One region of the Streptomyces sp. NPDC031064 genome, then DNA from elsewhere that is predicted to be linked to it. Evidence: riboswitches for the same ligand, from Rfam matches in the RefSeq annotation. Region 1 holds a riboswitch; the other holds the start of a gene.
The links. A riboswitch is a leader RNA that binds a small molecule or an ion and turns the genes downstream of it on or off. The one in region 1 is predicted to bind cyclic di-AMP.
Positions count from the first base shown of each region.

Region 2: another riboswitch for cyclic di-AMP. It lies ahead of ACZ46W_RS01915 (M23 family metallopeptidase); the one in region 1 lies ahead of ACZ46W_RS06040 (M23 family metallopeptidase).

Region 1 is NZ_JBVIGF010000001.1:1,426,734-1,431,597, forward strand. It holds gene ACZ46W_RS06025 (bifunctional acetate--CoA ligase family protein/GNAT family N-acetyltransferase) at 1-85, opposite strand, end outside; gene ACZ46W_RS06030 (HPr family phosphocarrier protein) at 322-603, shown strand; gene ACZ46W_RS06035 (GntR family transcriptional regulator) at 888-1,586, opposite strand; gene ACZ46W_RS06040 (M23 family metallopeptidase) at 1,802-2,590, opposite strand; cyclic di-AMP (ydaO/yuaA leader) riboswitch at 2,604-2,767, opposite strand; gene ACZ46W_RS06045 (M16 family metallopeptidase) at 3,014-4,381, opposite strand; gene ACZ46W_RS06050 (M16 family metallopeptidase) at 4,408-4,864, opposite strand, start outside.
Region 2 is NZ_JBVIGF010000001.1:459,134-463,997, forward strand. It holds gene ACZ46W_RS01905 (TetR/AcrR family transcriptional regulator) at 1-38, shown strand, start outside; gene ACZ46W_RS01910 (SGNH/GDSL hydrolase family protein) at 151-945, opposite strand; gene ACZ46W_RS01915 (M23 family metallopeptidase) at 1,120-2,016, opposite strand; cyclic di-AMP (ydaO/yuaA leader) riboswitch at 2,021-2,178, opposite strand; gene ACZ46W_RS01920 (tyrosine-protein phosphatase) at 2,726-3,538, shown strand; gene ACZ46W_RS01925 (DUF6126 family protein) at 3,543-3,659, opposite strand; gene ACZ46W_RS01930 (helix-turn-helix domain-containing protein) at 3,680-4,303, opposite strand; gene ACZ46W_RS01935 (aspartate aminotransferase family protein) at 4,377-4,864, opposite strand, start outside.

The DNA.
Region 1 (4,864 bases):
GCGCGGTGCCGCCGTCCCGCAGCACGACGTCGGCCTCCCAGTGGTCGGGGTACACGTGTTCCGGCTGATCCGACGGGGTCCGCATGGGCCCAGAGTACGGGGCGGACGGCCGGTCGCGGAGGTGCTGTGGACAACGCAGGGTGAGGGTGAACCGGTCGGCCGCCCGGCCCGTGGGAACCGGTGCGCCGACTGGGTCGTGGACCGGTCGGCGAAGGCGGGTCCTGAAGCCGGTCATGAGGCCGGTTCGAGCACCCTGCCGGACATGAGAGACTGGGTTCCACAACTGGTCTAGACAACCGCCGAGACTCGAAGGGCAACACCATGGCTGAGCGCCGCGTCAACGTCGGCTGGGCCGAGGGCCTGCACGCCCGCCCCGCCTCCATCTTCGTCCGTGCCGCCACGGCCGCCGGCGTCCCCGTGACGATCGCCAAGGCAGATGGCAACCCCGTCAACGCCGCGTCGATGCTCGCGGTGCTGGGCCTGGGCGCGCAGGGCGGCGAGGAGATCGTGCTCGCTTCGGACGCCGAGGGCGCGGACGCCGCCCTGGACCGCCTGGCGAAGCTGGTCTCCGAGGGCCTCGAGGAACTCCCCGAGACCGTCTGACCCGCCCCGTCGCATCACACGGAGCCGTACCCCCGGAAAACGGGTGGTACGGCTCCGCTTTTATGACCGTGAGGTTCGCCGGTACAGGTTTCTCCCTTGGCGTTTCGCCCACGGCGTTTCGCCCGCGGCGTTCGACCCCGTGACGTTTTCGCCCGCGCAGTCCCACCCCGCGCTTTCAGGAGCCCTCCCGGTTTTCGGCACGGGGCACCCTTTCACCGCGCGCGGCTTTTCGGGCATGCGAATTCAGGGGCGCAATTCCCCCGCCTTTGTATACGGTGCCGCTGTTAATTGCGGGCGCTCGCGGTGTTTACGGGGTGTTGCGAAGTCCTCACACGGCCGACGGGCCGCTCGGGCCGCTCGGGGCGGCGCAGCCGGTGGGAGGGCAGCGAGCGTTCGACGTGGAGGGCCGTGAGCGCGCGGGCGCGGTCGGCGTCGCCGCGCGCGACGGCGTCGACGATCGCGCCGTGCTCGGCCCACGCCTCCGCCGGCCGGGCCGGCTGGTCGACCGCGTACATCCAGGCGATCTTGTGCCGGAGCTGGGTGAGCAGCGCCGTCAGCGCCGGGCTGCCGGACGCCTGGGCGAGCGTCTCGTGGAACCAGCCGTCCAGCGAGCGCAGGTCCTCCCGCTGGCCCCGGCGCGCCCGCTCCTGGCCCAGCCTGACCAGCCCCCGCAGCACCTTCAGGTGCGCCTCCGTGCGGCGCTGGGCGGCCCGCGCGGCGCCCAGCGGCTCCAGCAGCGTACGCATCTCCAGCAGGTCGGCCGCCTCCTGCTCGGTGGGCTCGGCGACGCACGCGCCGACGTGGCGGCGAGTGGTCACGAAGCCCTCCGACTCCAGCGTCCGCAGCGCCTCACGGACCGGGACGCGCGAGACTCCGTAGCGTCGGGCGAGCTGCTCCTCGGTGAGCCGGCTGCCCCGCTCGAACACACCGGTGACGATGTCGTCGCGGATCGCCGTGCATACCGAGTGCGCTGGAATGCGCATACCGAACCCCCAACTTAATCCGCGCGAAACTCACCCGCTCGACGTCTGTTCCGTGACTCTATTGCAGGGGGCCGCAATTTCCGATAGCCACCCTGAATCCATGGAGTTCTTTTTGGCCAGGAGGCCCTGGCCAGGAGTACCCGGCCAGGGGCCCCGGGATGGCGAAGGCCCCGGTTCGCATCCGAACCGGGGCCTTGCCTGACGAACAGAGAGGGTCAGACGTTGACGCCGTGCGAGCGGAGGTAGGCGACCGGGTCGATGTCCGAGCCGTACTCGGCGCTCGTCCGGGCCTCGAAGTGGAGGTGCGGGCCGGAGGAGTTGCCGGTCGAGCCCGACAGGCCTATCTGCTGGCCCGGCATGACGGTCTGGCCGGCCGAGACGCTGATGGAGGACAGGTGGCCGTACTGGGTGTACGTACCGTCGTTCATCCGGATCACGACGTTGTTGCCGTACGCGCCGCCCCAGCCCGCCTCGACGACGGTGCCCGCGCCCACGGAGACCACGCGGGAGCCGGAGGCGGCGTGGAAGTCGATGCCGGTGTGGCTGCCGGAGGACCACATGGCGCCGCCGGTCTGGTAACCGGTGCTGACGTACGTGCCGGCGACCGGGAGCTGGAAGGCGTTGAGCCGCTTGCGCTCGGCCTCGCGGTCGGCGCGCTCCTTGGCCTCGCGGGCGGCCTGCACCCGGATCTCGGCCTTGCGCTTCGCCTCCGCCTCGGCCTTCGCCTGGGCGGCGGCCTTGGCGGCGGCCTCCTGGGCCTCCAGCTCCTGGGCCTCGGCCTGGGCGTCGACCTGCTCGGCGAGCGTGTCGGTGATGACGGCCTGGTTGAGGCCGGTGTCCTCGAGCGAGAGGGGCACAGCCTCCGGGTTCGCGGCGAGCGCCGGGGAAGCGAGGGATCCGATGACGCCGGTGGTGGCGAGGGCCGCGACTCCGGCGACGTGTGCGCTCTTACGGCTCAGGCGGCTCGGGGCACGGTGCTTCCCGGTGGCACGGGTGAACGCCATGAAGTGGCTGGTCCTTTCCTTCCTTCTCGCCTACCGGGTTAGCTGACGGGTTCGGAGCAGGAAGGTCTCCTACGGACCCCTCCGCACGGGTGCGAAGGCGTCCGATTCACCCCAGGGACTGCGTGGGTCCCCGGCTCCCCAGGCTCGCGCCTGATGGGGACTCGGCGATGGCTGTCCGGTGCCGCGGGTGCGGCGGGTACCGGTCGGACAGCGCATCAGACGCTAAGCGGCCGATCTTTCAATCACCAAACAGACACGGTTTTTTGTAGCGCACGCCACAGGGCAGACACCGAATCTCCGCAACAAAGCGGACATACGGGCGGACCCCGGCATCGGGCGATGCCGGGGTCCCGGTGAGCGGCCGCTCGCGAGGAGGACGCGAGGCGGAGCCGCGTCACCTCGGGTGAGCGGAAACCGCGTCAATCAGCCGCTTACGACGGTCACTTCACCGATTCCGAGTGCCTCTACGGGCTCCTTGATCTGTGCCGCGTCGCCGACGAGGACCGTGACCAGACGGTCCGTCGGGAACGCGCTGACGACCGCCGCGGTGGCCTCCACGGTGCCCGTCTCCGCCAGCCGGGCGTACATCTGGGCCTGGTAGTCGTCCGGGAGGTGCTGCTCGACCTGGTCGGCGAGGGTGCCCGCGACGGCGGCGGCCGTCTCGTACTTGAGCGGGGCGACGCCCACCAGGTTCTGCACGGCCGTCTCCCGCTCGGCGTCGGTCAGGCCCTCGGCGGCGAGGGTGCGCAGCACCTTCCACAGGTCGTCGAGCGCCGGGCCCGTGTGGGGCGTGTCGACGGAGCCGCTGATGGCGAGCATGGCCGCGCCGTTGCCCTCGGGCCCGGAGCGCAGCACCTGGCCGAAGGCCCGTACGCCGTAGGTGTAGCCCTTCTCCTCGCGCAGGACCCGGTCCAGGCGGGAGGTGAGGGTACCGCCCAGGCAGTAGGTGCCGAGCACCTGGGCCGGCCAGACCCGGTCGTGCCGGTCCGGGCCGATGCGGCCGATGAGGAGCTGCGTCTGTACGGCGCCGGGACGGTCGACGATGACGACGCGGCCCGTGTCGTCGGCCGTCACGGGCGGTACGGGACGGGGCTCGGCCATGTCGCCGGTCCAGGCGCCCAGGGTGTCGGCGAGCACCGCGTCGAGGTCCACGCCGGTGAGGTCACCGACCACGACCGCGGTGGCGGTGGCGGGGCGGACGTGCGCCTCGTAGAAGGCGCGTACGGCCGAGGCGTCGATCCGGGCGACGGTCTCCTCGGTGCCCTGGCGGGGGCGTGACATGCGGGAGGTGGCCGGGAACAGCTCCTTGGAGAGCTGCATGGCGGCGCGGCGCGAGGGGTTGGCGATCTCGTGCGGGATCTCGTCGAGCCGGTTGCGGACGAGGCGCTCGACCTCGCTGTCGGCGAACGCGGGCGCGCGCAGGGCCTCGGCGACCAGGCCGAGGGCCTTGGCGAGCCGGGAGACCGGGACTTCGAGGGAGATTCGTACGCCGGGGTGGTCGGCGTGCGCGTCGAGGGTGGCGCCGCAGCGCTCCAGCTCGGCGGCGAACTCCTCCGCCGAGTGCTTGTCGGTGCCCTCGGACAGGGCGCGCGCCATGATCGTGGCGACGCCGTCGAGGCCCTCCGGCTCGGCCTCCAGCGGGGCGACGAGGAAGATCTCGACGGCCACGACCTGCTGGCCGGGGCGGTGGCAGCGCAGCACGGTCAGGCCGTTGTCCAGCGCGCCCCGGTCGGGGGCGGGGAAGGCCCACGGCTTGGCGGTCCCGGGGCGGGGCTGCGGGTGGAACTCCATGGACGTCAAGGACGTGGCGGCGTCGCTCACTGGCCGGCCCCCTCTTCTTCCTGCTCGCTGTGGTCGGTGCTGACGGGTTCGTAGACCAGCACCGCCCTGTTGTCGGGGCGGAGGCGGGCCTTGGCGACCGCCTGGACCTCCTCGGCGGTGACGTCCAGGACGCGCTGGACGGCGGTCAGGGCGAGCTGCGGGTCGCCGAACAGCACGGCGTACCGGCACAGTTCGTCCGCGCGGCCCGCGACCGTGCCGAGCCGGTCCAGCCACTCGCGTTCGAGCTGGGCCTGGGCGCGCTCCATCTCCTCGGGCGTCGGGCCCTCGGCGGCGAACCGGGCCAGCTCGTCGTCGACGGCGGCCTCGATGTCGGGCACCTCCACCCCGCCGGACGTCTTGACGTCCAGCCAGCCGAGCGAGGGGGCCCCGGCCAGGCGCAGCAGGCCGAAGCCGGCCGCCACGGCCGTGCGGTCGCGGCGCACCAGGCGGTTG
Region 2 (4,864 bases), 970 kb from region 1:
CCGGCCCTCACGGCACGCCCACCACGCCCGGCACCTGACCGCCCGGCCCCCGGACGCCTCGTCGCCTCGCCCGTCCTCGGGCGCGCGGCCCGCCTGAAGGGCCCGCCTGAACGACCGGCACGGGAGGACACCCGCCCGGGTGCGGCGGTCCTAGAGGGGGAGCAGGTCCGGGCGCTTGGCCGTGACGTGGTCGCCGGAGGACTCGCCGCGCAGGCGGCGGCCGATCCAGGGGACCAGGTATTCGCGGGCCCAGTTGATGTCGTCGCGGCGCAGTTCGAGGGGCCCGCGCGGCGGTAGCGGCGGCCAGGGCTGGTCCGGGTCGGCGGGGACCTCAACGCCCAGGACCTGGCCGGCCCGGAGCGCGACACGCGTGTGGCCCTCGGGCGACAGGTGCAGCCGGTCGTCGTCCCAAGCGCGCCTGTCCTGCACGGTCTTGAGGGACCACAGGTCCAGCACCGGGCAGCCGTAGCGGTCCGCGACGGCGCGCACGTGCCCGTTGTACGTGGCGATCTTGCCGCGCAGGTGGCGCAGCACCGGCACGCCCCGGGTGTCGAACCCGGTGGTGACCAGGACCGTGCCGACCGCGGACGTCAGGTCGGCGACGGCCCGTTCGAAGCGCTCGGCGACGTCGTCCGGGTCGCTGCCCGGCCGGATGATGTCGTTGCCGCCGGCGCAGAAGGTCACCAGGTCCGGGGCGAGTTCCTTGGCCCGCGGGACCTGCTCCTCCACGATCTGGTCCAGGAGGCGCCCCCGTACGGCGAGGTTGGCGTACCGGAAGTCCTCGGGCTCCGGGAGCCGGTCGGCGAGCAGCACCGCGAGGCGGTCCGCCCAGCCGACGAAGGTTCCGCCGGGCCCAGGGTCTCCGACGCCCTCGGTGAAGCTGTCACCGATCGCCGCGTACGACCCGAATACGTCACTGTCTCTGAATGTCGAATCGTCTGCCACGGGAGCACATCTTTCACCCGGGGATGTGACCTACGCGACCGTAAGGAGGGGTTGACGGGGGGTGATGTTTACCACCGGTCAAGATTCACCCAAGCCCGGAATACGCCCGGAACGCGACTCCGCCCGGCACCGGGAGGCGGTGCCGGGCGGAGCGCCGTTCAGGAAACGGAGGCGTCAGATGGCGACGCCGTGCTGGCGGAGGTACGCCAGCGGGTCGATGTCCGAGCCGTAGCCGGGGCTGGTCCGGACCTCCATGTGGAGGTGCGGGCCGGAGGAGTTGCCGGTGGAGCCGACCAGGCCGATCTCCTGGCCCCCGCTCACGGTCTGGCCGGACGAGACGGAGAGGGAGGACATGTGGGCGTACTGCGAGTAGTTGCCGTCGGCGTGCTGGATGACGACCTCGTTGCCGTACGCGCCGCTCCAGCCGGCCGAGACGACGGTGCCGGCGCCGATGGCCTTGACGCTGGTGCCGGAGGGGGCCGCGAAGTCGACACCGGTGTGGTAGCCGGAGGACCACATGGAGCCGGAGGCGCGGTACGGCGTGGAGACACCGGCGGAGACCGGGGCGGTGAAGCCCGAGGCCGCCGGGGCCTCGGCCTTGGCGGCGGAGCGCGAGGCGCGGCTCTCGGTGCGGGTGTCGTCGGCCTTCGGCTTCGCCGGGGCGGCCTTCTCGGCCGGGGCGGCCGTGGACTTGGCGCCGAGCGTGAGCTTCATGCCCGGGAGGATCAGCGACGGGTCCTCGCCGATGACCTGGCGGTTGTCCTGGTATAGCTTCTGCCAGCCGCCCTTGACGTTCTTGTTGCGGGCGATCTTGGAGAGGTAGTCGCCGGCGACCACGGTGTACGTGCGCGGCGCGGCCTTCTTCGCCGGGGCGGCGGCCTCGGGGGCGGCCTGGGCGGCGGTGACGGCCTGCTGCGGAGCGGTGGCCGGGGCGGCGGCCGGGGCCGCGGCGTGCGCGCCGGTGGCACCGAACAGCGGCAGGGCGATGGCGGCGCCACCCGTACCGGCGGCGACGAAACCACGCGTAATGGAGCTGGACTTGGGACGGCGGTGCTTACCCTTCGCGGGCATGGCGAATTCCTCTCCGGCGCCTGCGAGGTGAGCTGTCGGGTTCGGACTGGAGTTGTCCGGCCGCGCCGTGGACGCGACTTCACCCCGAGCCGGTCCCGGAATTCCGGGGTCGGCGTACTACCTGGGTCCCCCGCTCCTGCCACGCGTGGGTGGGTGCGAATTCCGACCGGTGGCAGGATTCGGCGGTCCGGCCGGATTGCCGTGACCGTAAGCGAGCCGGGTCGGAGTGAACAAGCCGCCGCATTCCCGTCCGCATTCTCCGTGGTGCGGCCGCCATGGAATTCCGGTCACCCTCCGTGGATTGCGGATCATGAATTCCCGTTGTGCGCACGGAGTTTATGAACGGCATCCCGCCACGGACGGTCACGGTTATGACGCTGCTCACGTGGCCGCACCCATCTCCCTTGCTACCAGGGCACGTTATATCCAATGCCCTAATACGGACAGAAGTGCTATTTCTTGGCGAGTGCGACGAGAAGCACTAATCCTCCCCTCGGGGCCGGCACCTCCCGGATGCCACACCCGAACACGACCAGACCGGGGCAAAATACTTGAAGCAGGCATCTCGCCATGCCGGGTACCGAGCGTGACAAGGGGCAACGGATGTGCGACGTGCACGGAGATTGATCGTCCGACGTACCGATGTCGTATCGTCGGACCGCGACATCGTCGGCGGCCGACGCCGACCGCAGACACGTCAGGAGCCCCCGTGACGCAGCCGCTGCCGCAGGTCCCGTCGATCGAGCCCGAGCTGACCGGGGTGCGCAACTTCCGCGACGTCGGCGGGCTCCCGACCGTGGACGGCCGACGGGTGCAGCACGGCAGGCTCTACCGCAGCGGGCACCTGGCGCACGCGACCGGCGAGGACGCCGCCTTCCTCGCGGGGCTCGGCCTGCACACGATCTTCGACTTCCGCAACGCCGCGGACCAGAAGCTGGAAGGCCCGGACGTCGAGCTGCCCGGCGTACGGAACGTGAACATCCCGCTGTCCGACCCGGCCGACGGCGCCGAGTTCTGGACCATGGTCCGTGACGGCGACCTCGACCAGCTCCGGTCGATACTGGCCGACGGCAAGGCGGCGGCCCGGATGACGGCCTCGTACCGCGTGATCATCAAGGAGCGCACCGCCGAGCACAGCCGGGTCCTCCACGCGCTCGCCGAGGACAGCGTCCCGGCCCTGATGCACTGCGCGGCCGGCAAGGACCGGGCGGGGCTGTCCATAGCCGTGTCCCTCCTGGCCGTCGGCGTCGAGCGGGAGGCCATCGAGGAGGACTACCTCAAGTCCAACGACCCGAGCCGCCGGTACCGGGTGCACCGCAGCGACAACTCCCCGGCCGGTATGTCGCCCCAGGTCATGGAGCTCCTCAGCCCGCTCTTCGAAGCCCGCCTGGAGTACCTGTCGGCGGCCTTCTCGACGATCGAGGAGACCTGGGGCTCGACCGAGCGCTACCTGACCGAGGGGCTGAAGCTCTCCCCCGAGACCCGCGAGCGGCTGCGCGAGCGCCTCCTCGACCAGGGCTGAGCCCTCATTCCGCCCCCAGGGCGAACAGCAGGTAGAGGAACGCGGCAAAGAGGTGGCCCGCCACCAGATAGGCGAAGAGCCGGACGACGAGTCCTAGCGGGAACGTCCGTTCCTGGGACATGGCGGATCTCTCCGATCGGGTCAGCGACGGTGGGCGTCCGCGCCGAGGCACAAATCGGCCGCGGCGCTCTGCATGAGGGTGTGGACGAACAGCAGCTCCGCCCCGCCGCGCGTGGCGGCACCGATCCGGTGCGGGGTGAGCGAGTCGAAGTGGGCGCTGTCCCCGGGGTCGAGGACGTGCACGGCCTCCCCGAGGGCGAGCCGCACCCGGCCGCCGAGGACGTACAGCCACTCCTCCCCCGGATGTACGCGCACGAGGTCGCCCTGGGTGGCGTACGGGACCTGGACGCGCAGCGCCTGCATGGCGCGACCGGGGCCGCCGGCCTGGTGGTAGACCCAGCCGTCCGCCCCGGCCGGCTCGGCCCGGCCGCCCCGGACGATCGGGTCGCGCTCCGGCGGCACCTCGCCCAGCAGCTCGGAAACGGTCGTACCGTAGACGCGGGCGAGACCGAGCAGCATGGGCAGCGACGGCTGGCGGCGGCCGGTCTCCAGCCGGGACAGGTGGGCCGGCGAGAGTCCGGCGCGGCGGGCGGCGGCCTCCAGGGTCAGCCCCCGGCGCCGCCGCAGCACCCGGAGCTGGGGCGCGACGTCCGGCAGCGCGCCGGGTGCCGCGGTGCCCGACGGCGCCTCGGAGGAAGTGCTCATGCCTCCATTGCGCCAGCGTCTTCCCTCTCGGGCAAATTTCTTGCCTCAGAGGCAAAAGGCAGGGGCCGGGAGCTCAGCGGTTGGCGATCGCCTGCTTCACCAGCGTCCGGCCGAAGTCCCAGATCAGACCGCCACCACTGTGCGCCTCGTCCATGACGGCGGTGAACGCCTCCACGAACCGGTCCACCTCCCGCTCCCCGATGATCAGCGGCGGGATCAGCTTGATCACCTCCAGCCGGTCGCCCGAGACCTGGGTGAGGATGCGGTGCCGTTGCAGCAGCGGCACCACGACCATCTGGGCGAACAGACCCTTGCGGGCGGCCTGGAGCATCGTCCAGCGGCTGCGCAGCCCGAGCGAGGACGGGCGGCCGAATTCGAGCCCGATCATCAGGCCCCGGCCGCGCACCTCGTGGAGCATCTCGTAGCGGTCGACGAGCGCGGTGAGCCGGGACCTCAGCAGCTCACCGGTCCGCCGGGCGTTCGCCACGATCTCCTCGTCGTCCAGGACGGACAGGACGGCCAGCCCCGCCGCCATGGCCTGGGCGTTCGCCCCGAAGCTGG